3 regions of the Clostridium cellulovorans 743B genome follow, and region 2 is predicted to be linked to each of the others. Evidence: predicted binding sites of a transcription regulator. Region 2 holds the regulator's gene; each other region holds the start of a gene.
The links. The regulator Rex, encoded in region 2, represses fermentation and respiration genes when NADH is low (regulators of the CRP and FNR family bind a similar motif). The targets are predictions, from matches to a motif close to ATTGTTAANNNNTTAACAAT.
Positions count from the first base shown of each region.

Region 1: the regulator Rex is predicted to act here: its motif matches at 6,525-6,544, upstream of CLOCEL_RS01120 (acetyl-CoA C-acetyltransferase).
Region 3: the regulator Rex is predicted to act here: its motif matches at 3,853-3,872, upstream of adhE (bifunctional acetaldehyde-CoA/alcohol dehydrogenase).

Region 1 covers NC_014393.1:270,204-281,314, reverse strand. The annotation lists gene CLOCEL_RS01140 (pyridoxamine 5'-phosphate oxidase family protein) at 1-46, opposite strand, end outside; gene CLOCEL_RS01135 (DUF6273 domain-containing protein) at 158-772, opposite strand; gene CLOCEL_RS01130 (helix-turn-helix domain-containing protein) at 895-1,875, opposite strand; gene abc-f (ribosomal protection-like ABC-F family protein) at 2,528-4,552, opposite strand; gene CLOCEL_RS01120 (acetyl-CoA C-acetyltransferase) at 5,317-6,495, opposite strand; gene CLOCEL_RS01115 (LysR family transcriptional regulator) at 6,734-7,624, shown strand; gene CLOCEL_RS01110 (class I SAM-dependent methyltransferase) at 7,727-8,362, opposite strand; gene CLOCEL_RS01105 (flavodoxin family protein) at 8,922-9,575, opposite strand; gene CLOCEL_RS01100 (winged helix-turn-helix transcriptional regulator) at 9,728-10,105, shown strand; partial or broken gene CLOCEL_RS01095 (IS256 family transposase) at 10,248-11,111, shown strand, end outside.
Region 2 covers NC_014393.1:3,661,348-3,672,458, reverse strand. The annotation lists gene CLOCEL_RS14945 (fibronectin type III domain-containing protein) at 1-2,653, shown strand, start outside; gene CLOCEL_RS14940 (ABC transporter permease) at 2,817-3,587, opposite strand; gene CLOCEL_RS14935 (ABC transporter ATP-binding protein) at 3,659-4,291, opposite strand; gene CLOCEL_RS14930 (PadR family transcriptional regulator) at 4,458-4,769, shown strand; gene CLOCEL_RS14925 (helix-turn-helix domain-containing protein) at 4,956-5,777, shown strand; gene CLOCEL_RS14920 (ABC-F family ATP-binding cassette domain-containing protein) at 6,025-7,941, opposite strand; gene CLOCEL_RS14915 (redox-sensing transcriptional repressor Rex) at 8,105-8,728, shown strand; gene CLOCEL_RS14910 (short-chain-enoyl-CoA hydratase) at 9,156-9,938, shown strand; gene CLOCEL_RS14905 (acyl-CoA dehydrogenase) at 9,951-11,090, shown strand; gene CLOCEL_RS14900 (electron transfer flavoprotein subunit beta/FixA family protein) at 11,109-11,111, shown strand, end outside.
Region 3 covers NC_014393.1:2,843,576-2,854,686, forward strand. The annotation lists gene CLOCEL_RS12010 (YukJ family protein) at 1-24, shown strand, start outside; gene CLOCEL_RS12015 (hypothetical protein) at 151-774, opposite strand; gene adhE (bifunctional acetaldehyde-CoA/alcohol dehydrogenase) at 1,086-3,695, opposite strand; gene glmS (glutamine--fructose-6-phosphate transaminase (isomerizing)) at 4,412-6,241, opposite strand; gene CLOCEL_RS12030 (PTS mannitol transporter subunit IIBC) at 6,781-8,193, opposite strand; gene CLOCEL_RS12035 (mannitol-1-phosphate 5-dehydrogenase) at 8,357-9,520, opposite strand; gene CLOCEL_RS12040 (PTS mannitol transporter subunit IIA) at 9,522-9,956, opposite strand; gene CLOCEL_RS12045 (BglG family transcription antiterminator) at 9,958-11,111, opposite strand, start outside.

The DNA.
Region 1 (11,111 bases), 1.9 Mb from region 2:
CACAACGTTCCTCCATAAGTTTCATTGCATTTTCATATTTACTCATTTCTAATTTCTCCTTCTTATATCTCGTGTACTTGCTTGTACACGGATTGATTTTACTTATTTTTTATGCTGTAATTATAGTCAAATCACTTTAAAGGTGACCCGAGATTTACTATTCTAGCTTTAGCCACAATGCTGGACGGACACCGCCTCTACATCTTCCTTCGTCGATGTTGCCTTTCAATATATTGTTGCCTTGGATACCTATATTACCGTCAGTCCCAAATATGTACACGGCTTTTACATTAACGCGGCCTGGGGACCGAAGCCACCACCACCAACCCCATTCTTGGCCCTGAAGTCTTGCTATTCGTTTACTGTTGTTTTTATCTTTTCTTTCAAACCAATATCTTTGATTTTTTCCTGGGTTATGCAGTTTTGAAAGACTATCACCGAAATATGTGCACACTTCCTCAAGACTTAATAAAAATATACTGTCTTTCGTATCTACTCCGCCTTTTGAACCATACCACTGATTGTCCAAATTTTTATTTGTCACCGGAATTATTCTTGCTTTATCAGTTTCGTTGAATTTCTCATAAAATTCACCATTAAGATATTTTCTTAAGGCGCAGTCAGCCCATGTTATATCTTTATAAGCATTATGATAAGGGCGTTCTTCTATAACTTCTTCGGTTATAATCAAAGCCCTATTGTTTTGTATATCAAGCACACGCCAATTATAATTGCCGAAGGATAATAATGATCCGATTTTAATATCTTCCATTTAATCACCTCTTTCTGTTTCCTTGTTATTAAATATAAACCGTTACACAGTGTTCGAATCAAGATTTCACTGTTATTTCTTTTGTGATGCTGATTCAACAGTTAGTTTTATCGATTGTATTTTTATATTCCTTCTTTTAGCTTAATGGGAAAATATCTTTGCATTTGTTTATAGCCAAGTCCCTTTTCTATGTCTTTATAGGCAGTATCTCTTCCATATTCATATAAATAAGGCATATTGAACATAACACTGCGGCCTTCGTCAAGTTCAAAATTTGTGCTTTCAATCCATCGGCGAACTTTATCTTCCACTTTGCGTAGGCTCTCGTTATCTTCGTCAATACTGACTGCCATAGCGTATAAGCCTCCTGGAAAATCAATTAATTTAAAAGGGCTTACATCAGCGTCGGTAACACCATCTTTAACGGCACATATCCATTCAGCTTTATCATTTTTAGATAGCAAGAAATCAAAACAATCGAAAATCACACTCTTATACAAATGACAATACTGCCACAATTGGTACATATATCCCCCTTCTTTGAACATTTCTCCCCACGGTTGGTCGCCGCACGTTAACGCTTTGAATGCCGGTATCCTGACAACCATTATATCTGGAATTTTTTTATCTAATTTTTCTGTTATTTCAATCAATCGGTTTATATTTGAAGGCTTGCCTATATAATCAACGGTTACCAACTGTGTTTCAATCTCTTTAGCCTTGTTATACAGCAGTTTTATATCGGAGTTGTCTGTAAAATTCACTTGTTCGATTTCACGTATAAAATCCAGCACGATTTCTTTCAACTCATGCAAAAGTGCAACCTCGTCGTCTATGTTCTGTACTTTTTTCCCCAGCACTTCTAAAACTACATCTGAACCAGAAGTATTGAAAACACGTTGAATGTCTTTTATGCTGATATTCAGCTTGCGTAAAATAAGTATTTGTTCAAGCCGCCTAACAGCATTTTCGTCGTACATTCTATATGTATAGTCATCACTTCGGGTGCTGGACAGCAATCCCATATCCTCATAATAACGCAGTGTACGAGCTGTAACGTCATATTTCCTTGACACATCTTTGATTTTGATTAGGTTGTCCATTCGTTTGCACCTCTTTTCTTAATTATCAATGCTAATTTAAGTATAAACGATTCCCTAAAGGAAGAGTCAAGAGGGTAATGCTATTTTTTGTATAAAATATAAATTTTCTCTTTTACTGAGAAACGGCATAATCATTATTTCAGATTATTAAGCTATTAGTATACTCCTCTCCATTCCTTATCCGAACTTGGAAAACCATTATTAAAAAGGAACTCCTGGTATCTTTATAATATTCACTTAGAATTATAACTTTCTATTTATCATATAGCTCTTCAAAAATTGATAAATAATTCAAATTCCTATTTGTCTAATACTTAAAATTTATTTCCACTTTTTATTGCAACATATTTTGTAAAATCATAATAACTTATGATACGTTTTTTTACGTGCAAAATTAGCCTTAGACAACTTGTATCAATGCCTAAGGCTATAATTTCATTTATAAGGAAACTCCTACTCTCTCCGTTCCTAGGAGTAAGTTCGCCTAACTAAATCTAAGATTTAGAGGCTTACTTAAGGAAACTCCTACTCCCTCCGTTCCTAGGAGTAAGTTCGCCTAACCAAATCTAAGGTTTGGAGGCTTACTTATGGTACGGTTCACCTTATCAGTAGCAAATGATAACCCATCACTTGCTGAAAGCGAAAATTCACATTAACTATTAAGATTTAACCATAATTCCATAACCTCATCCAACTCTTTGCTTAACTCCTCTTTTCTAGAATACAATTTACTAAGTTCCTCATAGTGTATATTTGAGTCAGCCATAGCCAATTCAGTCTCTTGTATTTCTTTTTCAAGATTTTGAACACTTATTTCAACCTTAGCTTTTTCTGCTTCATTCTTTTTAGTTTCATCGACATTTATTCGTTTATTAGCTTTTTTACTTTTTTTGATTTCATCATTATTTTTTAATTTATTATCCTTTTTAAGCTTTGATGTTTCATCTTCTATAGCCTTAAGCTTTAATTCCTCTGTAATTCCTTTATAGTAATCATAATTACCAAGGTAACTTTTAAAAGCATTATCTTCAATTGCAATTATCCTTTCACCTATTTTATTAATAAAATATCTATCATGAGATATGAAAAATATAGTTCCTTTAAAGTCTTCTAGAGCTTCTTCAAAGGTTTCTATTGAATCAATGTCAAGATGATTAGTAGGTTCATCCAATATCAATAAATTTACATCTTCATATAATAGCTTACCGAGCTTTAATCTTATTCTTTCTCCCCCAGATAGATGCTTTACCTTTTTAAATACACTTTTGCCATAAAACATGAATTTAGACAAGTATTCACGTGATTTTCCTTCTAATATTGAAATATCTTCTCTGAAGCATTCTAATACAGTAAGTTCCTCATCTTTAAAGATAATTTGCTGTGGCAAATATGCTACTCTTACACTGGCACCTAATTCCACTATGCCACGATCCGGCTCTTCTTCACCTAAAAGCATTTTTAGGAAAGTAGTTTTACCACTACCATTTGGGCCAATTAATGCTACTCTTTCACCAAAATTAATCAATAGATTTACATCTTTTAAAATAACCTTATCTTCAAAAGATTTAGAAAGTCCTTCAGCCTTAATTGTTTCATTGCCAGATCTTTCAGTTTCTTTAAAGCTAAGATTCATATTATTTCTTTCAAGCTTCGGTTTTTTAGTTCTTACATATTGACCTCTAGTTCGATACTCTTTGTCGCTTTCAGTGTTACTATTTTTCATTTTATCAAGTCTTTTCTGTAGACTGGCAGCTCTTTTAAAGAATTTATTATTATCTACTCTATTCGCCCAATCTCTTAACTCTTTTATAGTGTTTTGTATAGTTTTAATCTCTTTTTGCTGCTCTTTATATTGATGAATTTGTTCAAGCATATTCTTTTCTTTTTGTTCAACAAAATCAGAGTAATTTCCTTTATAGGTTTTACTCTCCATATCTTCTATTTCTACAATCTTTGTTACTACATTATCTAAAAAGTATCTATCATGAGATACAATAATTACAATACCATTGTAGTTCTTAAGATAAACTTCAAGCCATTCAATTGAATCCATATCTAGATGATTTGTAGGCTCGTCCAGTAATAATATATCTGGATTATCAATTAATAGTTTTCCAAGAACAACCGTAGTTTTTTCACCACCACTTAATAAATTAAATTCCTTATTTAAAAAGTTTTCATCTAATTTTAAGCCCGTACAAATCTTATTTAATTTTTCTTCTGTATTATATCCATCTTTAACTTCATATAATTCAACCAATTTACTATACTGTTTTAAAGCTTTTTCTAAATTATCAGTTTCTAAAAACTTCATCTCTTCTTCTAATTCACGCATTTTATTCTCTATTGTGTAAACTTCAGCAAAAGCTACTTTTAGAACATCGATAACTTTCATACCATCTTCATATTGAGGTATTTGCTCAAGATAAGCACATGTAGCTTCTCTTGGTACACAAACAAAGCCTTCATCATATCCATAACTTGAGGTTTGAGGATAACCTATGTAGTAATTCATTTGCTCTATTCCAGCTATTAGTTTAAGAATAGTACTCTTCCCGCTTCCATTAACCCCTACTATACCAACTTTTTCTCCTGCATACACTTGAAAACTTATATTTTTAAGCACAAGAGTTTCATCCATATACTTTTTTACATTAACTAACGATAATTCGAACATAAGAAATTCCTTCTTTCACCCTTATTTCTATTCCTCTTCTTAATGGATAGACAGAGAAGGTTCTTAGATATATGAACTATAGTTAATTAAAAAAACTGTAAGAAGCTCATATCTCCTTACAGCCTGAAAATCCTTTATCACTCTATATGCTTCAACAATAAAACCACATTTATATTAACCATAATGCATAAACATATATCACATTACAATGTAGAAATCTTATTAAACCATATATATTATAATTTATTAAAGTATGATATAAGCACAAATCTAGGAATGTTAATAAACTCTTTGTATTATGCTTATATAATTTACACTAAAGCTTCTTTAAAAATTTTAGCTCAATACTTCAAAATACATTGATTGAAAGTTAAAAAATATAACTTTCAAATATCCTATAAATTATAATGTTGAATTTCATTAAAGTAAGTTACCTTCTAAATGCCTTATTCCATAAAGAGCATAACAATAAAACCTAAAATAATTAGGCAAATTAAACTCATCATAAAATACATATTAAATTAAAATAATTTTGAAATTATACTTTAATCAATATTAGCAATTAGCTGGTGTCATAACTTACTCTCCCCTTTCAACATGTTTTTTTCTTTATTACGCAAATTTTCTTTCTTAAGTATATTTTATCAACTCTATATACTACATAAAACCTCATTCTTATTTCATAAAAGAGAATGAGGTTTTATGTGCTATTCCATATTGCTTATCTGATATCTTCTTTCATAAGACCTAATTAGTGATTATAATTATTCTCTTTCAACTATTAAGGCAGTACCTTGTCCTCCACCAATACATAGAGTAGCAAGTCCCCTCTTCGCATCCCTTTTTTCCATAGCATGTAGCAATGTTACCAAAATACGAGCACCAGATGCCCCTATAGGATGTCCAAGTGCTATAGCTCCACCATTAACATTAACTTTACTCATATCTAAATTTAAATCCTTAGTTATTGCTATACTTTGAGATGCATATGCTTCATTTGCTTCTATTAAATCTAAATCTTCTGCTTTTAAATTAACCTTATCTAAAGCTGCTTTTGTTGCATGAAATGCACCGTATCCCATTATCGCTGGATCTAACCCCGCTGATCCATAAGAAGTAATTTTTGCAAGTGGTTTTATTCCTAAAGCTTTAGCTTTATCTGCACTCATTATTACTAAAGCTGCTGCTCCATCATTTAGTCCTGATGCATTTCCTGCTGTCACTGTACCATCTTTTTTAAAGATTGGTTTAAGTTTTTTTAATGCTTCTATAGTATTACCGAATCTAGGGAATTCGTCTTGGTCAAATATTACTTCACCTTTTTTTGTTTTAATTACTACAGGAACTATTTCATCTTTAAATTCTCCATTCTTAATGGCTGCTTCTGCTTTTTGTTGTGATAGAAGTGAGAATTCATCTTGTTCCTCTCTTGTTATATTCCACTTTTCCGCCACATTTTCCGCTGTTATTCCCATATGATAATCATTAAAAGCATCCCATAAACCATCTTTTATCATTTCATCAACTAGCTCACCATGGCCCATTCTTTGTCCCCATCTTGCACTATCTAGTAAAAATGGTGCACTAGACATATTTTCCATGCCACCTACTACAATAGTATCAGCATCGCCAGCTTTTATAATTTGAGCTGCTAAACTTATAGATCTCAATCCTGAACCACAAACTTTATTAATTGTAAATGCAGGTATTTCTACAGGCAGTCCAGCTTTTACAGCCGCTTGTCTTGCTGGATTTTGTCCTAATCCTGCTTGAAGCACATTCCCAAAGATAACTTCATTAATTTCTTCTGGTTTAATATTTGCTCTTTTAACAGCTTCTTTTATTACTATTGCACCTAAGTCAACTGCTGGTACATCTTTTAAAGTTTTGCCATATGCTCCTATTGCTGTTCTTACTGCGCTTACTATTACTACGTCTCTCATTTTTCATTCCTCCCATAATTAAAATCTATATTGTTATTTTTTTAACAAATTCAAATATGCAAATTCATTTACTTTTATCGATAATAGAGTTATTAATAAAACTTACTTAATATGTTTTAGCTACTCTATAAATTCATATTATCAGAGGATTATATATTTGTAAAATTGATATATTCGAATTGACAATTCAATTTTATCAATATATTATTAGATTAATATATTGATCGGGGGGACATTAATGGATATAAGACACTTTAAAACCTTTAAAAGCATTGTTGAAGAAGGTAACTTTTCAAATGCCGCAATGAAATTAGGATACACCCAATCCACTGTTACCTCACAAATTCAACAACTAGAGCAGGAACTCTCAATTAAGTTGTTTGAAAAAATTGGCCGTAATATGGTATTAACGGACTTAGGAAAAGAAATGATACCTTATGCAAATGAATTACTTAATACAGTGAAGAAAATTGAGGGCATCGGTAAAGTTGGTGATAAAATTACAGGAGAGTTAAAAATTGCTGTTGCAGAATCTTTAATGTCTTATAAACTACAAAATGTATTAAGTATGTTTAAAGAAAAAGCCCCTAATGTAAAACTTAGTATGGTTTCTCTTAATTGCTATACCATAAAAACTATGTTAGCAAATGGTGAATTAGACCTTGGTTTGATGTATGATGTGGGAAGTAAAAATGAAAGTTTATCTGCTGTTAAGCTTTCTGATTTTAATGTAACTTTAGTATGTTCGCCACAATTTGAACAAGAAAAATTAGATTTTTGTGAGCCAAACCATAAAATAAATACAAGCCTTATCATTAATCCAGTTGAATCCGTTTATCGAAAAATAATTGAAAATTACTTTCTGGATAAAAACATATTACTAAACAACACAATCGAACTTGGAAGCATTGAAGCAATTAAAAAATGCGTTGCGAGTAATCTTGGGATTTCATTTTTGCCTAGTTTTACAGTAGAAGAGGAGCTTAGTAATGGAACTTTAAAAGAATTAAAGGTTGGCTGTGTAGATGCTAAAATTACAGCAATCTATGGTTATCACAAAAATAAGTGGATTAGCCCTGCACTGTCGTTATTTATTGAATTGGTGAGAGAAGATTTTAATATTATATGAGCCCTAAGGAGTACAGACAGCGCCTTGAATTTCCAACTTAGCTGGTCCAAGAAAATGTCCGCACCTCCCACTCTATTATATAAAAGAAAGAGAACCTCTCCATTATCTGGATTTGGTTCTCTTGCATTTTATCAATAAAAACTTCATTGGAGGTTTATCTTTATTATCACTATCTATTTCATCAATCTCAGAGAATTCTACAAGCCCATATTCTTCAAAATCTTTTTTTATTGACTCAGAATCATAAAAGAAGATTCTTACTCCTGGCATTGTTTCATAATAGTTTTCATCAAGCTTTTGGCCTTTTCCAAACATAGGTGCTTTTTTTGAAACTGCTGTAAATATCATATATCCACCTTGTTTTAATTGCTCATAGCAATCACTAATAAATTTTTTTCTCTCTCTTTCGTTTAATAAATGAATAAGTGCATAGCTAAATATCCCTTCATAAAGCTTATCTTCAAAAGGCATATCTCCAACTGAACCATGATAAATATTGATATTAATTCCATGTTGTTTTGCCAAATCAATAGCTGTTTTTGAGATTTCGATTCCTGTAACATTTATACCATTATCAATAAATACCTTTGCATTCCTCCCATAACCAATACCTGGTATCAATATATCTTTAATATTATTTTCAATAAAAAGATCTTTGGCAATAACAGCTGACTCTGATGGGTTAAATCCCCACATCGTTTGTTTCTCTATAAAGCTTTTTTCCCAAAACTCTGTCATATTTTATTCTCCTTAAAATATCTAGTGACAAAAGCCTTTAAACTCTTACACTGACTTAATTTTCACTTTGACTACATATATTTTTTGAATTCACTCCCTAGCTTGCTTAAACAATATTTTAACTAATCATATTATAAACTCAAATTATCTGTAATATGCCTGCTTATATCTATTGTCAGTATCAAAATATTATTATGATATATCTTTAAATCTAAAAATTATCTTTAAGCTAGTTAATCAATGTCTAGTTATAAACTGATTTAAATATACAGTAGACCATTATTACTCTGAAAACTGACTTTTCGTTATAAATAACCGTCTTTTCGTTATGGATAATTGTCGCATAACCTAGAATAATTGTCTCTATGTCACCTTTAGCAAGCTACTCATATTATTATGGAATCTCCCCTGAACCTATTTTATCTAAACCTAAAACTCCCTTGAAATATTTAGTCAAGATATCTCAAGGGAGCATAGTTAATGCTGAACGTTACTTAATTATAACTTTCTAAAAAACCTTATGATTAATAGCAAGAAAATATCGTCATAATTTAATATTCTACTTAATTAAACTTTTACCTATTTCAAATGCTTTTTCACAATCTAAAGGAAATTGAACTTTTCTATGAGCTGCCTTTTCTTCTTCAGAAAAGGCACTAGATTCATATTTTGAGTAATCATCAAATTGGTAAGTATTATTTGAATACATAACTGATGGTTTTGTAAATATACGTCCAATGGTAGATTCAGTTTTATTAAAGGTTGATAAATATCCGACATTATCCATAAAATCTTCTGCAACATTCATTGTATAAATGAATGCTATTGGCATCTTCTTCGGTGAAATTGTAGAATAATTCTTATCATACACCAAGTAAGGGAATAATAGTCTTTCTAAAAATGATTGTAATTGGCCTGTTATAGTACCAAAATATATTGGAGAACCAAAAATAACCCCATCAGCTTGAGATATTTTCTCTAAAACTTCATGAATATCGTCTTTTACGGCACATTTTCCATAACTTGTACCGCCAATTCTTTTACAGGCAAAGCAACTTTTACATCCAGTATAATTTAAATCATATAAATTAATTATTTCAGTTTCAACTTCTTTATCTTTTGCAGCTTCTTTTACTCCATCTAAAGCTTTCTGAAGTAATGTAGCCGTATTCTTATTTTTTCTTGGACTTCCATTAATAGCATAAACCTTCATAGCGACACCCCTATTTTTTTATATTTTTACTCATTTTTGTATTTATGGTTTTATGCTATAATTATATATCTTAAGACCATAAATATATAAGTACGCAGTTTTTTCTGTGTTAGTATAAAAAGTATACTATTAAAGTTAAAGGAGTTGTAATTATGAATAATGGTATAGATTGCAATGTAGAATTCCATAATGATAATAAATACGAGACAAAATGTCCACTTATATACGCATTAGATATCATCGGCCAAAAGTGGAAGTTGCCTATCATGTGGTACTTATTTGAAAATAATTTCACTAGATATAATGAATTAAAACGAAAAGTTAACGGTATTACTAACATGATGCTTACAAAATCTTTAAAGGAACTAGAAGAACATAACCTTATTGTTAGAATCCAGCATGAAACCATTCCTCCTAAGGTTGAATATGCTCTAACAGAAAGGGGTAAAGCGCTACTTCCTGCATTAAGTGAATTGTCTAGATGGGGCGAAGAACAACTTAAACTTGATAAATCGAAATCAAATTCTTAAACATTTCTCATTTACTGTAATAAATAAAAGACTGATTACACCTCTTGAGGCCGTATAAAAAATTTTGTGTAAACTGAATAAAAACAACTTCTTCTTGGTAATAATTGAAATAACAATATATTACAAGAAGGAGTTGTTTTTTATGTCAAATGTGTCGAAAGAATTATTGAGAGAATTTATAAAGGAGCAGAACTTTACTAATGCTAATGAAGTATTAGATGCCATAAAAGGAATGTTTAGAGATGTTTTACAAGAGGCTTTGGAAGCAGAAATGGATGAAGAATTAGGTTATGGTAAGTATGATGTAACAGAAAAAGCAAGCGATAATAGTAGAAATGGCTATTCAAAAAAGAAAGTTAAAACAGAATTAGGTGCAATAGAACTGAATATTCCAAGGGATAGAAATGGAGATTTTGAACCTAAAATAGTACCAAAACATCAAAGAACCATAAATGGAATTGAAGATAAAGTATTATCGCTTTATGCTTCGGGAATGACAACAAGAGATATATCTGAACAGGTTAAAAATTTATATGATGTAGATATAAGTGCAGAAACAGTGTCAAATATAACTAATAGGATATTGCCAATGGTATCAGAATGGCAGAATAGACCTTTAGAAAACACATATGCATTTGTCTTTATGGATGCAATCCACTATAAAGTAAGAGAAGAGAAACAGATTGTACTTAAAGCAGCTTACGTAGTAATAGGCGTAAGCCTGGACGGCGAAAAAGAAGTGTTAGGAATATGGATTGGTGCAAATGAGAGTAGTAAGTTTTGGCTTTCTGTTCTAAATGACCTTAGGAATCGAGGCGTACAAGATGTACTAATCTTCTGTGTTGACGGCCTAAACGGCTTTAAGGATGCGATTGGCGCAACATTTCCATTCGCTAGAATTCAACGATGCATAATACACCAAATACGTTCTAGTATGAAGTATATACCATATAAGGATAAAAAGGCTTTTGTTGCAGATCTGAAGTATATATATGGTGCCGTTAAT
Region 2 (11,111 bases):
AAGTAATAAGGATGGAGTAATATTTGTTAAGCAAAAGAATGGATTGGTCAAAGGTAATACGCTTTCAGGAAGTAGGATTGCTTTTTATTTATCAAGGGATTCGGAAGTAAGTTATAATACAATAAAAAATTCATCAACCAACGGTATTAGATACACTGTACCAGCCTATGATAATAAAATAATAAATAACATTATACAAGATGTTAAAGCATCGGGGATAGTAGTTGATAGAAATGATAAAGGTATTACTCCTAGCGATTACAGAGCAACTAATCTTACAATTAGCAACAATAATATCAGTGGCTCAAGGTATTTTGGGATCGAAATAAGCAATCTAATGTCTTCAACAATTGATAATAATATTATAGAGAATATCGACTTTAATGGGGTATACCTCTTGTATTCAGATAGTCTTTTCATAAGTCAAAATAAAATATATGAAACAGGGTTATGTTTAGTTAATGGTATGTTATGGGCGTGGGATAAAAACTTGAATTCAGGAATTTTATTGGATTATATGGTTACAAACTCAATTATGGATTCAAATGAAATAATAAACAGTATCAATAGTTGTCCTCATGGAATAAAGGTACAATCAAATGATAGTAATATAAATAATTCAATAACTTATAATAATATAAGTGGATATTTTATAAATGGTGTAGTTGCAAAAGATACATCTCCAGAGAATACATATATATTTGGAAATGTTATTAATTTGTCGTTATTACCAGTACTTGAAAATATAAAATGGACTTCAACAATAGGTACAGTTACATTAACTTGGGATCCTCAAATAGGGGCTATAGGATATGAAATAGAGAAAGATGGAAATATAATAGATAATGGAAATAGTACAAGTTATACAGTAACAGGTTTAGCTTCATCAACAAACTATAATTTCAAGGTAAGGGTAAAACTTGGAATTTGGAGCGATGAAATAACAGCAATAACCATGACTCCAGTATTAAAAAATATAAAAGCAGAAACAACAGAGGACAGTGTAGCATTAACCTGGGACCCAGAAATTAGTGCCACTGGATATGAAATCGAAGCAGACGGAAAAATAATAGATAATGGGAATAACACAAGTTATAAAATAACAGGCTTAAAGTCAGATACAAATTATAGCTATAAGGTAAGAGCGAAAAATGGATTATGGAGTGATGAAATAACGGCAAAAACTCTAAGTTCAGTAGTTCCACCACCAGATCCAGTAATATTACCAGTATTAAAAAATATAAAAGCTAATACAACAGAAAATAGTGTTACATTAACCTGGGATGAAGAAATAGGTGCTATTGGTTATGAAGTAGGGGTAGATGGGAAAATACTAGATATCGGAAATAATACAACTTATACAATCACAGGGTTAAAATCAGCTACAAATTATAATTATAAGGTAAGAGCAAAGAATGGAATCTGGAGTGATACAATAATTGCAAAAACTCTAAGTCCAGTAATTCCACCACCGCCAGACCCAGTAATATTACCAGTGTTAAAAAACATAAAAGCTATAACAACAGAAAATAGTGTTACACTAACATGGGATGAAGAAATAGGTGCTACTGGTTATGAAATAGAGATAGATGGGAAAATATTAGATAACGGGAATAATACAAGTTATAAAGTCACAGTGTTAAAACCAGCCACAAATTATAATTATAAGGTAAGGGCAAAGAATGGAACTTGGAGTGATGTAATAACTGCAACAACCCTAAGTCCAGCAATTCCACCACCAAATCCAGTAATATTACCAGTGTTAAAAAATATAAAAGCTACAACGACAGAAAATAGTGTTACACTAACCTGGGATGGGGAAGTTGGAGCCACTGGTTATGAAATAGAGGTGGAAGGAAAAATAATAGACAACGGGAATAGCACAAGTTATACAGTGACAGGGCTAAAATCAGCTACAAATTATAGTTATAAGGTAAGGGCAAAGAACGGAACCTGGAGTGATGTAATAACTGCGACAACCTTAAAGCCAGTAATTCCACCACCAGACCCAATAATATTACCAGTGTTAAAAAATATAAAAGCTACAACAACAGAAAATAGTGTTACACTAACCTGGGATGAAGAAATAGGTGCTACTGGTTATGAAATATATATAAACGGAAAAATACTAGATAACGGAAATAATACAAGTTATACAGTGACAGGTTTAAAATCCGCTACAAGTTATAGTTATAAGGTAAGGGCAAAGAATGGAACCTGGAGCGATGTAATAACTGCAACAACACTAAGTTCAGTAATTCTACCACCAGACCCAGTAGTTCCCCCAGATGATTCAAAAAAACCGTCTGTGAAAGTACCAGTAGTATCAGTGATTCCACAAGCTATAGCACCAATATCGCCAGTGGGAAAAAATAACTTAGTAGCAAGTAGTGCAACTACAGTAAGCAACAAAACTGATAATAGAGTAGATAATAAAGATATTAACAAAGGAAATAGTGAAGCAGATAGTGATAAGGATACGGATGGTTTATCCTCATCCACAAAATCAGATGAAGCTACAAATAGGAAAAGTGATCCAGAGAAGCAAGATATTTCTCATAATAATAAGCTTTTAATATTTATTAGTGCTATTTTAGGACTTTCTGCAATAGCTGTTTTTGCTAGAATTAGATTGTTTAGAAAGAAAATTTAGGATGAACTAATTTTAATAATAATGTTTTTATCGTGAATATTTTATTTAAATATAATGTTTACAGCTAGATAAGTTTGAAGCTGATGTTGGTGTATAAATGTAGTAATAATTAAGATATATAACAAAAAGGAGTTGGTAGTATAAAGATAACCAACTCTATTTTTTATATAAATTGCTTTCGATTGTTGTATAGAGATTTATAACCTAAGTTTAATGATAAAAAAACTGTTAAACAAACAGAGGTACAAATTGCGATCATTATAGCTATTTGATATAAAATTGAAGTAGTAGGTGATGTACCAGATAAGATTTGCCCAGTCATCATTCCTGGTAAAAAAATTATTCCCATACCAAGCATGGAGTTTAAAGTAGGAATTAAAGCACTTTCTAAAGCGTTATTGGCAAAAGGCTTCAAGATATACTTCGGTTCAATACCTAGGTTAAGCAAGGTATTGATTTTATTTTTTTCCTTTTTTATAGAATCCATAAAATTTTTGATCCCAATATTTATTCCTGTCATAGAATTACCAATTATCATTCCAGCTAAAGGTATTGTATATTGTGGATTAAATATGGATTTATTGATTACTACTATCAAAAAGAAAAATAGAACAAATAATCCTGAAAAAGATAATGAAAAGGCTATTGAAATTTTAAAAGCATTATTTAAGTCTTTTCGGCTCTTAATTACAATGTGAATTGAGAATACTATCATAATTGTAAGAAAGCTTATTGTAAATAAAGGATGAGGATTTCTAAAGATATATTGAAGAATATAACCTACAATTATAAGCTGAATTGACATTCTTAAACTAGCAATTATGAGAAGTTTACTTTGATTCACTTTTGATTTTTTCATTATAACTAAAACTACGATAAGTAGTAAATAAATAAGTGAAAATTGAAAAAGGTTTAATTTTACTATTTGATCCATTGTAATCACCTAACTACTGATAGATTTATTTTATATGATTGATATGAAAATTTTATACGGATATTTGTTAACTATTGAACTTTTTTTACTATTTCAATTTTATTTTCATAAAACTCTTCAACTATGGCTTTATCATGACTTACTATTACTATATCTATATTTTCTTTCTTGCAGAAGGAGGTTATATTTTTCATTATTTCTTTACTATTTTTTTCATCTAAAGCGGAAGTTGGCTCGTCTAATAAGATAACTTTAGGATACAAGGATAAAAATAAGGATATATACACTCTTTGACGTTCTCCTCCAGAAAGAGTAGCAGCATCTTGATCTAAAGAAACATTTACAGAGCATAAATCTGCAAAAAAGCGTACATGATCATTTTCAGGAACTGTCATATCTCTTAAGGAATAGAAAGTTTTAAAATTATCTATAATACTCATGTCAAATAAAAAAGGATCTTGAGAAACTAGGCTTATATCACGTCTTAAGGCTATAGGATCATATTGTTCTATTGGTTTATTCTTGTATAAAAGTACTCCAGCTGTTGCACTTATAGTATTATTTAATAATTTTAGAAAGGTACTTTTACCACTACCGCTTTCACCAGTGATAAAATTAATCTTTTCCTTTTTAACAATTAAATTATCATAGACCAAGTTTTCTTTATAGATTAAATTATTTGCCTGAAATAATATATCGTCCATTATATTACCTTTCCTTTCACATATAAAAGAATATATAGCAAATGTATAATTTCTTGACTCTAGTACGTTGAGTTGATAAAATAATGTACTAATAGCGGAACAAGATATCGAAAGTCAATATCGTATTTTGATATGATGATTTTAGGATAACATAGGAGGATTTTCAGTGCAAGAACAAATAATACGAAAATTATTTTTAGGATTTATACATATACATATACTACATCATGCCAAAAAAGAACCTTTTTATGGAGCTTGGATGATAGAAGAGCTTAGAAACCATGGTTACGAAATAAGTGCAGGGACTTTATATCCTGTATTACATAACCTAGAGAAGAATGGAGTTCTAAAGGTCGAAGATAGGAATGTGGAGGGAAAGATAAGAAAATATTATTCAATTACTGAGGTAGGGGATGAAGTTTTAAAAGAAGCAAGAATAAAGGCCTATGAATTATTTAAGGAGATCAAGGAAGATTAAATATAAAACCATGAAGTTTGTTAACATTAAATATAATCAAAATCTTTGTTAGCAAGAGTATTTATGCTCAAAAAATCAAGATTACAAAATTTTCTTTTGGTAAACTAATGTTACGATAACGTTATTGTATAAATCTAAGAAGAAATTAAGTGATTTAAACTATTATTTTTAAGAAGGTGGTGAACCTTGAAAAATTTTCATGTACTAATAGAGGCAATAAACTATATTGAAGAGAACCTCTGCAATTATATCTTACAAGAAGATATAGCAAGGGAATGTTATTTTTCATTGTCATCTTTGCAAAAGCTCTTTAGGTATGCATTTAATCATAGCATCAAAGAATATATAACAAAACGAAGATTAACAAATGCAGCTAAGGACATTGTTAATTCTCAAATGACTATAACAGAAATAGCGATGAAATATCAATATAATTCTCCAGAGGTTTTTACTAGAGCCTTTTCAAAACTTTGGGGGATATCACCATCAAAGTTTAAAAATCAGTGGAAGTTTACCGGTATATTTCCTAAGTTAATTCTTGAATATAATGGAGGTAATGTTGTGACGGGAAAGAAAGTAGAGATTTCTGAACTTTATGAGGTTTTGAAAGAAAATCAAAATACTTATGTTTTATGTTTTGATATTGTTGGCTTTGGAGAAATTAATAAAATAAGCTATGAATTTGGAGATAAAGTAATTCTCCAATGCTTGAAGAGGATTGATACAGTTGCAAAAGAAGATATGATGTTGTTTCGTATCGGAGGAGACGAATTTGCTCTTGTAACATGGTTAACGGAAGCTAGTGAAGCGGAGAATCTTGCAAAAACAGTTCTTGAAAGTAACGGAGAATTTATTGATTATAATGGACAAGGTATTCCTGTATCTATGAGAGTAGGAGCTACAAAAATTTTTGGTAATAATATTCGCTATAATGAGCTTCTTGATGATTTACAAAATACTATTAATGTTACTAGGGAAAATAAGAAAGAGATTTTCTTAATGGATTAGAAACTTTATTGAAATATATACAATTAATAAGGTTAAGAACTGTTTTCAGTAAATTAGATTAGAATATATCACATGTTATAAGCTACGTAAATTAAATATAGAGACTATTATTTATTATATAAGTATTAGGGGATATATAGCTTTGATTAATTAAAGCTATATATCCCCTTTGGGTTTTCTATAGTATCAAAATATCCTAAGACAAAGAAGTGGAGTACATTAATTTTGAAGTGAGGTGGGAGTTGATTTATTCCATATATGTTTCCCATTCCGCATATAAGGCTTCAAGAGTTTCTTTAATACTAGATATCTCGTTGTCAACTTCCCTAGATTTTTCTATATTAGAGTAAACTTCTTCCTGACATTGATATTCGGTAAGTTTAGAGAGTTTTTCCTCTAAATCTGTTATTTCCTTTTCGATAGCTTTAGCTCTGTTTTTTAGTTCTTTTTCAGCTTTTTCTTTTTCCTTACGCTTTTTCTTATCTTGAATTATTTGAGTTTTTGTCTTGCCTTTTGCTTCTTCTTCAAGTTCAAAACGATAAGGGTTAGTTTTCTTTTCCATGTAGTAACTGTAGTTGCCTAGGTACTCAGTTAATTCTTCTTCTTTAAGTTCAAAAATTTTATCTATTACCTTGTTAAGGAAATATCTATCATGGGATATAACTAAAACTGTTCCATCATAACCTAAAAGTGCATCTTCTAAAGCTTCTCTTGAGGCTATGTCAAGGTGATTTGTAGGCTCGTCTAGTAGAAGCATATTGCTTTGCGACAGCATTAATTTTAAAAGATTTATTCTACATTTCTCACCGCCAGATAAGGTTGAGATAACTTTAAATACCTCTTCGCCTTTAAATAAAAACGCAGCTAAAGCACTTCTGATTTCAGTAGTTGTAAGCTCAGGGAAGTCATCCCAAACTTCATCGATAATTGTTTTACTTTCATCTAAATCTGATTGCTCTTGATCATAGTAGCCTACGAATACATTTTTTCCTAGTACCTTAGAACCAGCATCAGCCTTGATGTCGTTTAAAAGTATTCTAAATAAAGTTGTCTTTCCTCTTCCATTTTCCCCAATTAAGGCAGTTCTATCGCCACGGTGCATATCAAAGGAGATGTTTCTAAATAATTGCTTTTCACCATAAGCTTTACTCAAATCTTCAACATGAATTACATCGTTACCACTTTTTATTTGAGTAAAGAATTGAATTCTAGCAGCCTTACCTTCCTTTGTAGGGGCAGAGATTCTGTCAATTTTATCTAAAGCTTTTTGCCTACTTTCAGCGGCACGAATACTTTTTTCTCTGTTAAATTGTTTGTATTTTTTTATTATTTCTTCTTGCCTTTTTATTTCATCCTGTTGCAAATTGTAAGCTTTAAGTTGTTCTTCATAAAGCTTTTTCTTTTGCTCTAGAGATTGGGTGTAGTTACCGTTGAACAGCTGAGTAGTCCCATTGGCAACTTCCATAGTTTTATTAGTAATAGCATCTAAGAAAAATCTATCATGGGATATAATAAGCATTGTGCCTTTATAATTTTTAAGATATTCTTCTAACCATTCAATGGCATCTAAATCAAGATGGTTTGTCGGTTCGTCTAATAGTAATATTTCGGGTTTAATTAAAAGTAGCTTACATAAAGCCACACGGGTTTTCTGGCCACCACTTAATATATCAATAGACTTTGAAAAATCATCCTCATTAAAGCCTAAACCTTTTAGAACTCTAGAGATTTCTCCTCTAAAGGTATAACCGCCTCTATTTATATATAATTCATTTAATAAAGTATAGTCATGGATAAGCTTATTATGATAGTCTTCTTTTGAAGGATCATAAGCTTCTGCCATTGATACTTCAAGTTTTGAAAGTTTATTTTCCATATCAACTAGATCTTGAAACACTGAAAGTAATTCTTCGTATATTGTAGAAGTAGTATTTAAAGATAAATGCTGTGAAAGATAGCCTATCTTCTTATCTTTATCTATAAAAACATCGCCGCTATCATACTCTAGTTCTCCACCGATTATCCTAAATAAAGTGGATTTACCAGCTCCATTAGCACCAATTAATCCAATTTTTTCTCCTTCATTAATACCAAAGGTAACATTTTCTAATATAACATCTATTCCATAGCTCTTTGTAATATCTTTGCAGCTTAATACGATCATTTTGTTCACCTTCCCAAAATAAATTATAACTAATAACCTTATAGTACTCAATAACTCTTTTGAAAATAATACTAACTATGACTTTGAATTATTGAAAATATCTGATAAAATAAAAGTTGTTTTAATTTTAACAAAAACGAGTTACTTTGTAGGAGGTGCCATAATGGAGAAGAAGAAACAGATATCCATGGCAGTAATCAGAAGGCTTCCCAAATACCATAGATATTTAAGAGAGTTAATTAAAAATGATGTAGATAGAATATCTTCTCGAGAACTAAGTGAAAAGATTGGCTTTACTGCTTCTCAAATTAGACAAGATTTAAATAATTTTGGTGATTTTGGGCAACAGGGATATGGCTATAATGTAAAAGAATTGTACAATCAGATTAGTTATATTTTAGGAGTCAATAAGGAATACAAAACGATAATTGTTGGTGCAGGAAACATTGGTCAAGCTATTGCTAATTATAATTTTGAAAAGTCAGGTTTTCATTTAACTGGTATATTTGATGTTAATCCAAAACTTATCGGTTTGAAACTTAGGGATATTAAGGTTCAAGATGTTGACCAACTAGAAGAATTCCTTAAAGAGAATAGTATAGATATTGGTATATTATGCATACCTAAAAATGCAGCTCAAAGAATTTGTGATATTCTATGCAATAATGGAGTAAAAGGAATTTGGAATTTTGCCCCTGTTGATCTTGTTCCATCAAAGGACGTTAAAATAGAAAATGCTCATTTAAGTGAAAGTTTATTAACACTTAGCTGTTTGATGAATAGTTAACGAAGATTTTTGAGACAATAAAAAGGATAAGATATCTTTAGTATACTCTAAGTTAAAAGTTTATAAATAATAGGAAACTATAATTTTGTAATGTATAAATTTTTAACAAAGAATCTTCATCTATTACGGAGATGAATATTCCAGGAGTTTTTATGATTTGTATACAAGAAAACTCCTGGAAATCATTTAAAAAGTCAAGTTTATCAATGGCTATGCAATGTAAATTATTGTTGAAATATTTATGAAGACAAGATATAATGGAAGAAGTGATGTAAGAAAAGGAGAATTTTATCTTTTTCAAAAAGATTAGTCTGCACTAAATTGTTAATTTAATAACAAAAGGGATATTTTTTTATCTCTTTCAAAAAAGATTAGTCTATACTAAATTGTTAATTTAATAACAAATATGATTGTGGGAGGATTATCCATGGAACTAACAAATGTGCTTTTAGAAAAAGAAGGACATATTGCTGTTGTAACTATCAACAGACCAAAAGCCCTAAATGCGCTTAACAGCGATACACTAAAAGATTTAGACGCAGCATTTACTGATATCGAAAACGATGCAGACATATATGCTGTAGTATTAACTGGTGCAGGTGAAAAGGCTTTTGTTGCTGGTGCTGATATCACAGAAATGAAAGAAATGACAGTTATTCAAGGAAGAACTTTTGGTCAACTTGGAAACAGAGTGTTCAGAAAAATTGAAACTTTAAGCAAACCAGTAATCGCTGCTATCAATGGATTTGCATTAGGTGGTGGATGCGAAATTTCAATGGCATGTGACATTAGAATAGCATCAACAACTGCTAGATTTGGTCAACCAGAAGTAGGACTAGGAATTACTCCAGGATTTGGTGGTACTCAAAGACTTGCTAGATTAGTAGGTATGGGTATGGCTAAAGAATTAATCTATACAGGAAAAGTTGTTAAAGCTGAAGAAGCTTTAAGAATAGGACTAGTAAATAGTCTTCATGATCCAGCAGAATTATTAGATACTGCTAAAAAATTAGCTAACACTATTGCAGCTCAAGCACCTGTTGCAGTTAAGCTTTCAAAAGAAGCTATAAATAGAGGAATGCAATGTGATATAGATACAGGATTAGCCTTTGAAGCAGAAGTGTTCGGTGAGTGTTTCTCAACTGAAGACCAAACTGAAGGTATGAGTGCTTTTGTAGAAAAAAGAGATAAAAGCTTCAAAAATAGATAGGAGGTTTATAGTATGAATTTTGCATTAACTAGAGAACAAGAATTTATCCAAAAGATGGTTAGAGAATTTGCAGAAAATGAAGTTAAGCCAATAGCTGCAGAAATCGATAAAAACCACAGATTCCCAGTTGAAACAGTAGAAAAAATGGCTAAGTTAAACTTATTAGGTATTCCATTTCCAACAGAATTTGAAGGAGCAGGTGGAGACAATCTATCTTACACAATAGCTGTTGAAGAATTATCAAAGGTTTGCGGTACTACAGGAGTTATCGTATCTGCACACACTTCACTTTGTGCTGCTGTTGTTAACCAATTTGGTACACCAGATCAAAAGAAAAAATACCTTCCAGACTTAGCTTCAGGAAGAAAATTAGGTGCTTTCGGTTTAACTGAACCAGGTGCTGGTACAGATGCAGCTGGACAACAAACTACAGCTGTTTTAGATGGAGATAACTACATACTAAACGGTTCAAAAATATTCATCACTAACGGTGGATACGCTGAAACTTTCATAGTATTTGCTATGACAGATAGATCAAAAGGAACAAAAGGAATTTCTGCGTTTATCGTTGAAAAAAGCTTCCCTGGTTTCTCAATCGGTAAAGTTGAAGAAAAATTAGGAATAAGAGCTTCATCAACTACTGAGCTTATATTTGAAAATTGTGTAGTTCCAAAAGAAAACCTATTAGGACAAGTAGGAAAAGGCTTTGGTATAGCTATGAAAACTCTTGATGGTGGTAGAATAGGTATTGCTGCTCAAGCATTAGGAATAGCTGGTGGTGCATTCAACGAAGCTAAAGCTTACATGAAAGAAAGAAAGCAATTCGGAAGAAGTTTAGATAAATTCCAAGGCTTACAATGGATGATGGCTGATATGGAAGTTGCTATTGAAAGTGCTAGATATTTAGTATACTTAGCTGCTTGGAAGAAAGATCAAGGTCTTCCATACACAGTAGAAGCTGCTAGAGCTAAATTACATGCTGCTAACGTTGCTATGGATGTAACTACTAAAGCAGTTCAATTATTCGGCGGATACGGATACACTGCTGAATATCCAGTTGAAAGAATGATGAGAGATGCTAAGATAACTGAAATTTACGAAGGTACTTCACAAGTTCAACAAATGGTTATCGCTGGCAACATATTTAAATAATAGAGGAGGACTGGCAGAATG
Region 3 (11,111 bases), 820 kb from region 2:
GAGTATATAGCAACACCTCATTAGAATCATGTGAATTTCCATAATATAACTAATATTAGAATCTCTCTTCAAATAAGCAGAGTTTTAAAAATATATAAATTCAACCCCAGTGAAAATTGCTTTCCACTGGGGTCATTTTAACACGTAATTTTATAATTGATCTTCAAATATAAATAGAAAATTTTCTATATGGTATGGTAAGAGTCTATTTAAAGGATAAGGAAAATCCTTTAGTTCAAGGTAAGGAAATTCTTTTTTATTATCCCAAGGATGATATTTGGGCATATATGGTATGCTTAGGCTTTGAAATAAATTTTGTGCTCCATTTTTAGATACATTATGAATATAGATATAATCAGGTAAGGTTAAGTTTTTCTTAGTTTCTACATCTGGGTTTAAAGTTACAGATGTGTTAACACCAAAGCGCAAACAACTATCATATATATCTACAGGCTCAAATCCCGTAATTAAATTAATTTGCATAGGGTAATGTAATATTTTTAACAATTCATCAAACTTAATACAATTAAACAAACTAATTCGAACATCTGTTTTTTTACAATAGTTACTCATATCAGACAGTGAAGTACTGTCAATATTATATTGATTGGATTTGTCTAAACTATGTTTAAACCTATAATCATTACACATTGACATTGTTAAAAGTTCATCAAGAGTTTTTGTATCATTATAGGAATAGAGTTCATTATCAAATGCATTGATATAATAATCTTCATAATCTGAGACGAGTTGAGACAATGGCTGTTTTAACATAAAAATCATTCTCCTATTTAAAATTAATTACAATTAGACTATAGGGTTTACAAGGTATCTATTTATATCGCATAAAATTCTATATCAAAAGTATTTATTATATTTATTCTTTAAATTAAATACTCCTATTTACACCTTATTTAATTAACTTAATCTAATATATACTTAATATAGCATATCATAATATATTTTAACACATTATACAGAAACCCTATACTTTCTATATTTCATTAATAAAAAAATAAGGTGCTATTCCTTAAAGTAAGCACCTTATTTATGGTTTTTTATAATATAGCAACCTTGCTAATTAATTACTCTTCTCTTATCACTGTCTCTTGTGTATTATCAAAAACATTAATAAACATTTTCTTTATTTCACTTATCAATGGATATCTTGGATTTGCTCCTGTACATAAATCATCAAAAGATAATTCTGACATTTTATCTAAAGATGCATAGAACTTCTTCTCTGAAACTCCAGCTTCTTTAATGGTCATTGGAAGATTTAATTTTAACTTTAATTGATCAATGGCGTTTATTAATGCTTCAATCTTTTCATCTTCCGTTCCTCCACCTAATTGTAGGTAGTCAGCCATTTTTGCATATCTTGATTTAGCATTTGGATACTTGTACTGTGGGAAAGCAGCTTGCTTTCTTGGATCTTCTACTGAATTAAACCTGATTACTTCATTTATTAGTAATGCATTTGCAGTTCCATGTGGCACATGGTGTTCTGCTCCTAATTTATGTGCCATAGAGTGGCATACTCCAAGAAATGCGTTAGCAAATGCCATACCTGCTATTGTTGAAGCATGAGCCATTTTTTCTCTAGCTTTTATATTGGTTCTTCCTTCAGTGTATGCTAACGGTAAATATTTAAAAATTAATCTTGCTGCTTCTAAAGCTAAGCCATTAGTATAGTCGGATGCAAGAACTGATACATAAGCTTCAATTGCATGTGTTAACGCATCTATACCTGATGCAGCAGTTAGACCTTTTGGCATATTCATCATTAATTCAGCATCAATTATAGCCATACCTGGAGTTAATTGATAATCTGCTAATGGATACTTCACTCCAGTCTTTTCATCTGTGATAACTGCGAACGGTGTAACTTCTGAACCTGTACCTGCTGAAGTTGGTACAGCGACAAAAGTAGCTTTCTTACCAATCTTAGGCATATTGTATATCCTCTTTCTAATGTCCATAAAAATCATTGCTAAATCTTCAAAGGCTACATCAGGTTGTTCGTAAAGAACCCACATAATTTTAGCTGCATCCATTGGTGACCCTCCACCAACTGCTATTATTGTATCAGGTTCAAAGTTAATCATTTCTTTCGCACCTTTTCTCGCACTTTCAAGTGTTGGATCTGGCTGTACATCGTAGAATATTCTATAATCAACACCTATTTTGTCTAATACTTTTGTTACATTATCGAGAACGCCTAAGTCATATAAAACCTTATCTGTTACAATAAATGCCTTCTTCTTTTCCATATCTTTTAGTTCTTCAAGAGCCATCCCCAAACAACCATACTTAAAGTAAATCTTTTCTGGCACCTTAAACCAAAGCATATTTTCTCTCCTTCTAGCTACACTCTTAACATTTAACAAGTGTTTAACTCCAACATTTTCTGATACTGAGTTTCCGCCCCAAGAACCACAACCTAGCGTAAATGATGGAGGAACTTTAAAGTTATAAGTATCACCTGCAGCACCATGTGAAGCTGGCATATTTATAAAAGTTCTTGAGGTTTTCATCGCTGCGCCAAAACTTTCAATTCTATCCTTACATAGTAATTCATCAGTGTATAAAACAGAAGTGTGTCCCATTCCACCATAAGCTAAAAGCTTGGTAGTCTTCTGAAGAGCTTCATCAAAGCTTCTTACCTTATACATAGCTAAAACTGGAGATAACTTTTCATGTGACAATGGTTCTTCTGGCCCTATTAATTCAACTTCTCCAATTAAGACCTTAGTTGCTTCTGAAACCTCAATTCCTGCTAATTGAGCTATTTTATAAGCAGTTTGACCAACAATATCTGGATTAACAGCACCATTAATCATTATAGTTTTTCTAACTTTATCTAATTCATCATCCTTTAAAAAATATGCCCCTCTTTCTATAAACTCATTTTTAACCTCATCATAAATTTTATCTATTACAACAATGGCCTGCTCTGATGCACAAATGACGCCATTATCAAAAGTTTTTGAAAGAAGTATTGAGTTAACTGCCATTTTAATATGAGCCGTTTCATCAATTATTACTGGCGTGTTACCTGCACCAACTCCAAGTGCCGGTTTGCCAGATGAGTATGCAGCCTTAACTAAGGCTGATCCCCCTGTTGCTAAAGTAATATCTGCTTCTTGCATTACAATTTGTGAAAGTTCAATTGATGGTTCATCGATCCATCCTATTATTCCTTCTGGTGCTCCAGCTTTAACCGCTGCATCAAGAACTATTTTAGCTGCCGCTATAGTTGATTTCTTTGCCCTAGGATGTGGAGAAAAAATTATACCGTTTCTAGTTTTTAATGCAATCAAAGATTTAAATATCGCTGTTGAAGTTGGGTTTGTAGTTGGAACTATTGCAGCAACAACTCCAATTGGTTCAGCTACCTTTGTAATACCAAAAGCATCATCTGTTTCTAAAACTCCACAAGTTTTTTCATTTTTATACTTATTGTAAACATATTCTGATGCTAAATGATTTTTAATAACTTTGTCCTCAAATACTCCCATGCGAGTTTCTTCAACTGCCAGCTTTGCTAAGGATATTCTTTCATTTAGAGCAGCCATAGCTGCTTCTCTAAAGATTTTATCAACTTGTTCTTGTGAAAACTCGGCAAATTTCCTTTGAGCCTCTCTTATTTGCGCAATCCTTTTTTTTAACTGTTCAACGTTAGTAACTTTCATAAACTTACCCCTCTTTCATTTTTGAAATATATTTAATAAATCCTATATATTAAAACAGCATACACTTGTATATCCAGTAGATGCTAATTTAATTACTTGTAAACTTCTTAAAGATTTCTGCTATTTATAAAAGTACATTTCAACAACAAGAGTCATCTTTGTTATTAATTTAACAATAATAATTATGCCTAATCATTATCAAAAATGCATAAAAACATTTTAAATAACATTTTTAATAAATCTTTAATGCATTAATCAAGTAGCGATATTATAATTTTATAATTCATAGATTTCTAAGATTAGTCTATGTTATTTTTTTAACATTTGCTATTTAATAATATAATAATTTATATTCTCTTTCACTTCAATTTATATAAGTTTAAAATTATGAGCATTTTTTACTGACAATTTTAAACTTCTTCTTTCAAAGATAAATTATAGTATATCCATAAACACAAATTCACATATATAAGTTCCACCATTGAAACTTTATCGAAATCCTATGTACATATTGAAAAATCAATATAACCTATCAAAATTCTTTATCAAAACTTATATAATAAAAAATCATGAATGGTTTTAGGATTTCTCCTTCATTCCACTCATGATTCTTAATTCAATCTTATTATATTCAACTTTTTAAATTAGGTATTAATAATTTTCAAGCTATCAAGCTTTGTTTCAAAGCCACACAGATTTCAAAACAACTATCCTTATTATTCAACAGTAACGGATTTTGCCAGATTCCTTGGCTTATCAACATCGCATCCTCTTTGTACTGCAATATAATATGCTAATAATTGTAACGGAATTACTGTTAATACTGGTAATAATATATCTTTAACCTTTGGAATATACATTGCAGAACCAACAGTCTTTTCAATTTCCGTATTTCCTTCAGCTGCAAATCCTAGAACTTTAGCACCTCTAGTTGTTACTTCTCTAATATTACTAACCATTTTTTCAAATAAATCACTTTGGGTAGCAAGTGCAATAACTATTGTTCCTTCTTCAATTAACGCTATTGTTCCATGTTTTAATTCTCCGCCAGCATATGCTTCTGAATGAATATAAGATATTTCCTTTACTTTTAAAGATCCTTCCATAGCAACAGCATAATCTAATCCTCTTCCTAAGAAGAACATATCTTTGTGAGAATAAGTATTTACAGCAAACTTTTGCATTACTTCTTTATGCGTTAACATTTCTTCTGCCAATTCTGGTAACTTGAGCATGTCTACCTTAATTTCTTCAATTTCTTCCGAAGAAACTGTGTTTAAGTTTTCAGCGAAGAATAATCCTATCATATACATTGTTAATAATTGAGTAGTATAAGCTTTAGTTGATGCAACTGCAACCTCTGGTCCTGCCCAAGTATAAATAACGTCATCAGCTTCTCTTGATACTGAACTACCAACCACATTAGTGATTGCAATAACTCTAGCCCCTTGTGCTTTTGCCTCTCTAAGTGCGGCTAAAGTATCTGCTGTCTCACCAGATTGACTCATTACTATCATTAATGTTTTATCGTTTATAATTGGATTTCTGTATCTAAATTCAGATGCGATATCAACTTCAACTGGTATTCTTGCGAGATTTTCAATTACATATTTACCTACAACCCCAGCATGATATGCAGTTCCGCATGCTACTATATATACTCTGTTAATATTTTCAATTTGTTCTTTAGTAAGAGTTATCTTATCTAAACTAATTGGGCTACCTGGAACAACTCTGGATGATAAAGTATCTCTAAAAGCTTTAGGTTGCTCATGTATTTCTTTGATCATGAAATGTTCATATCCACCCTTTTCTGCTGCATCAGCATTCCAAGTTACATGATGAACTTCCTTATTAACTCTTTGTTTTTCAGCATCATATATTTCTATGCCGTTTTTTGAAAGTACTACAAATTCTTTATCATTTAAATAGTAAACATCTCTCGTATAATTTAATATTGCTGGAACATCTGAAGCAATATAGAATTCACCTTCTCCGATTCCTGCAATAAGTGGGCTGTCTTTTCTAACTGCTACAATTTTATCTGGTTCATTGATGCATACTACCCCTAGTGCGTAACTTCCTTCAATTTTTGTAGTAGCCATCATTACTGCATCTAATAAATCACCTTTATAAAAATAATCAATAAGATTAGGAACAACCTCTGTATCTGTTTCTGAAATAAAAGTATATCCCTTAGAAGTTAACCATTCTCTTAGGTGCAAATAGTTTTCAATAATACCATTGTGAACTACACTAATTGTATTATTACTATTTGTATGTGGATGTGAATTTATATCCGATGGCTCACCATGAGTTGCCCATCTTGTATGGCCAATTCCAATTGTTCCATTTAAAGGCATTTCCTTTAATTTTCCCTCTAAATTTGCAAGTCTACCTTTGCTCTTACTGACATTCATCTTTCCATTTTCGTCCAGAACCGCAATACCCGCTGAATCATATCCTCTGTATTCAAGCTTGCTTAGTCCATTGATTAAAATTGAAGAAGTTTGTTTTTTTCCGATATAGCCTACTATACCACACATAATTTTATTCCCTGCCTTTCAACTATTTTGTTTTAAGGCTTTTAGGTACCTCCTAGAGTTTGTACCAAAAATCGCTTTTTGCTTTTCACTAGGTTTCCGGTAGTACCATACCGCAGGGCATCCGCCGAAATTTCGATTCTCCCTGTCCTCGTCAACTTAAGCGTGTGTTTCCAATAAAGAAAATCCACTTATATTTACTCACCGAGTAAATTTAACTGACTGAGCCAAAGATTCAGAGAACCAATTGTTCCACTCTCATTCACTCGCTGAGTAAGTTCGTCTAACTGAATCGAAGATTCAGAGACTTTCACTTGCTCGACTCACATCCGTTCGCTGAGTAAGTTCGTCTGACTGAATCAAAGATTCAGAGACTCACTTAAGTTCTGGCGCTTTGTTATATAGTTAAAAGCCTACAACACATTATATTATAGATATAGAAATTTGACAAATGAATTTAAAAATATCTGAAATTTAATAATATTTTTATAATTCTTTATATCCTAAGTATTATACACCTCACAATTGTGAGGTGTATAGTGTTATTTTAATCCATCAATAAATTCAACGTATTTAGCACGATCTAAGAAGTTCTTAACAGTGATTATAGTCGCATCACTAGAAGCTGATTTTTTTGCTCTTTCAACTAAACTTTCTTGTGTAAATACTACATCAGCAGTTTTTGGTATATCGTCAACTGGTGAATGCTTTACATCAATATTAGTGATTCCTGCATCTTTTAATGCCTTTTTAAGAATAGATTCTCCCATCGCTGATGATCCCATACCAGCATCACAAGCAAACACGATTAAGCTTATATCTGATTTTGAAATTTCTGTTTTTGCTAAAGTTTGACCTTTACTTTCTGCCTTCATTGCTTTTACTTTTGATTGTGCTTCTTCTAAATCTTCTTGTGATTCAGGATTTCTCTTAATAATTAATGCTGCTACTAAGAATGAAGCAACTGTTGCTACCGCTACCCCTGCAAGTACTGGTAAAAGCCCACCTTTTGGTGCCATTGCTATTAATGCAACTATACTTCCTGGAGAAGGTGATGCTACTAACCCTGCTCCTGTTGCTACAAAAGTTAAATTTCCAGCTACTCCACCAGCTATAACTGCTAATATTAATGCTGGTTTCATTAGCACATATGGGAAATATATTTCGTGTATACCACCTAGGAAATGGATGATTATTGCACCTGGGGATGATTGCTTTGCTGTACCTTTACTATAAAACATATAAGCTAATAATATTCCAAGTCCCGGACCTGGGTTTGGTTCAAGTAAGAAGAAAATTGATTTACCTACTTCTTGTACTTGTTGTACTGCAAGTGGTGAGAATACTCCATGGTTTATTGCATTGTTCAAGAATAAAACTTTAGCTGGTTCAACTACAAAAGCTATTAAAGGTAATAACCCTGCATTTGTTATTGCTTGTGCTGCATTACCAAGGCCAGTTGAAATACCTGATACTACTGGTTCAATAACTGAATAAGCTAATAGTGATAAACCACCGCCTAATATACCTGATGAAAAATTGCTAACTAACATCTCAAAGCCTGTTGGAACTTTTCCATCAACTAATTTATCAAATTTCTTGATTAAATATCCTCCAAATGGTCCCATAACCATTGCACCAAGGAACATTGGCATTGACGCTCCTACTACAACACCTGCTGTTGCTATAGCACCTACAACACCGCCTCTTTTACCATATACGATATTACCGCCTGTATAACCAATAAGAAGTGGTAATAAATAAGTTATCATTGGTCCAACTAGTTTTTCAAAATATTCGTTTGGATACCACCCCTTCGGAATAAATAATGCTGTTATTAATCCCCAAGCTATAAAAGCTCCAATGTTAGGGATTACCATACTACTTAAAAAATTACCGAACTTTTGAATTCTTTCTTTGCCTGATGCTTTAGTTCTTCCTGAAACATTTTGCATATATGATTCCTCCTATAGTTTAATTATTATCTCCTACACTTAATATGATACGGTTTACAATACCTGAATTCAATTTATACAAATTCAATTTCAGGATACGTTTTCATTGACAACTTTGAAGTAAAAAACTAAATTGTTTCTTTTAGTTTTTTAACTCCGGTATTTACTTAAGATAGCAAACTTTTAATTCTTCATATTTCCTGACAATATCTGTGATTACTTCATCATCTTGTGACAATCCAGTTACATCACTGACAGTCTTTACAATCCCATTAGTCCTAATATTATTTTGAATTCCTTGTGCTTTTTCGTCATCTTCAAAATCAAATAAGAATCCTGCTGCGATACCAGTTAAAATATTGTTAGCCTCTAAACCTAATTCATAACAAAGTTTTAATGGTGTTACTAATCTGTCATTAGCTGATAATTTTCTTACTGGGTCGCGACCTACACGGCTTAATTCATCTTGAAGATATGAATTTTCAAATCTACCTATTATTTTTTTAGAATAATTCTTTAACTCCTCAACGCTAATACCATGTTTAACACTTAGAGCTTTAATTCCCTCATTGTGAAACCCTATAGCTGCATTTCTTATGACTTCATCCATTGTTACAGCCTCATGGATAAATTTATAGTTTTTAATGTATCCCAAATATGCTATAGTTGCATGAGCACCATTTAATAAGAATAATTTTCTTTCAAGGTATGGTCCTAGCTTGTCCACATATTCAGCACCCTTAATTTCTGAATTGATCTTTATCTTGTCTTTTTCTATATCCCATTCATAAAAATCTTCTACTGCAACATCGATAGGCAATTCTTTTTCAATATTAACATTTGGGACAATTCTATCAACTGCGCTATTTGGGAATCCAACTTTCTCTTGTAAGTATTCAGTTAGTTCTATACTAGCCCCATCAAAAATAGACCTTTTGAGGATATCCGTAGCAAATAATGCGTTTTCGCAAGCAATTATATCAAGTTCTTTTTTATTAACTTGTACTCTTTTTTCTAAAAGATCTCTTAAAACGTTTCCAGTACTAGCCAAATTATTAGCACCTATTGACGTTGTTATTAGGTCAGCTTCCGACACTGCTATTTCCAAAGCTTTAATATCTTTTAAATGTATTGCACTAACATTTTTAACTTCTTCTTTATTTTCTGAAGTACTTAAGGTTATAACTGTATAATTCTTATACTTATTAATAGCATCTACTAAGAAATCTGAAATATCCACAAAAGTAACATCATAGCCTGATTTATATTGTAAGTACCCAATAAAACCTCTTCCTATATTGCCAGCACCAAAATGAACTGCTTTCATATTACATTTCCCCCTCTTCAATTATAGAAATTATTTCTTCTGGAGAACTTGAGTTTTTTAGTCGTTCAACATTCTCTTCATATTGTACTGTTAATGCAATTTGAGATAATATCTCCATATGGGCATCACCTACTCCAGCTATGCCTATAACAATATAAGCAATATTTCCATCACCAAAATCTACACCACTTGGATATTGAAGTATTACTATTCCTGAGTTTAAGATTTCTTTCTTATATTCATTCATTCCATGAGGAATGGCTACTCCGTTTCCAATATAAGTAGTGACTTCTTCCTCCCTAGCTTTCATACCTTCTATATAATTTTCTTTCACATACCCATTTACTACCAACAACTTACCTGCTCTTTCGATAGCTTCATGTTTTGATTCTGAAGCTAAGTTAAGTACAATATTTTGTTTTGATAAAACTTCCATCCTATTTGTCCTCCTCAATATTTACAATATTAATTAAATAGTCCCTAATATCTTTTAAGTTTCCTATTTTTAACATTTCAACAAAATCATCATATTCTATTAATGCTGAACTAACTTTGCCTAACATCTGCAATATATAATTACTTTCTGAGTTTCTTGCAAGTAATACTAAAAATGTATCCACATCTTCTGTTGTAAAACCTACACTTCCCATAGAAAGTGATTTTTCAAGTCTATATACTCCTATTAGAGGAGTGCTCATTTCATCGCTCCGAGTATGAATTAATGCAATGTTACTACCTGGAACAACTACATTTCCCTTTTCTTCTCTTTTAAATATGAGTTCTCTTACTACTTCCTTATCTTTAATAAATTTTTTGTCTGCTAAGTCGTCAACAACATGATTTATCAAATCTACGAAAGTCTCAACATTTGCTTTTTCTAATTGAAAGTTTTTTATTACTGAATTAGCTATCTCATACTCAGTATTTGAAATTTCATTTTTATTTGTTTCATTTTTAGTATCAGTAAATTTTTCTTTACTGATAGCATTGACTTTTAAATTAAAAATGAAATTGCTTATCTTCTCAATATTTTCTTGAGTTAAAAATGGAGATACTTCTATAATATTACTTGCCTCATTTGACATTACCGGAACAGTAGCTAATATTAAATCATATTTATTTTCTAAATTTGAATCGTTTATATCATGTAAAGATCCAATAGTAATATCCTCTATATCCGGAAAAAGAGATTTTATCTTATTATTTATAATTCTTGATGTAGCTATTCCCCCCGAGCATACAATGAGTACCTTTATTTTTTTTAATATAGACTGCTGTCTCTGAATTGCAACCTCAATATGCATAGTTATATATCCAACTTCTTCTCGAGGAATTTTTAGATTGTACCTAGAAAAAATCAATTTACATTTTTCGTTAATTATCTCGAATAGTTGTGAATAATGTTCTTCTATCTCGTTTATTAATGGGTTAATAACCTTAACCCCTAAGTTCAGCGTATAGAAAGTTTGTTTAAAATGCTGAGTTAAATCTTTTATCAATTGGTCATCTATTGATAAATTTGAGTTTATTTTTTTTGAAACTTCTGTTACAAGTTCTCTAACTACATCTCCATAATCAATATCTGACTCTG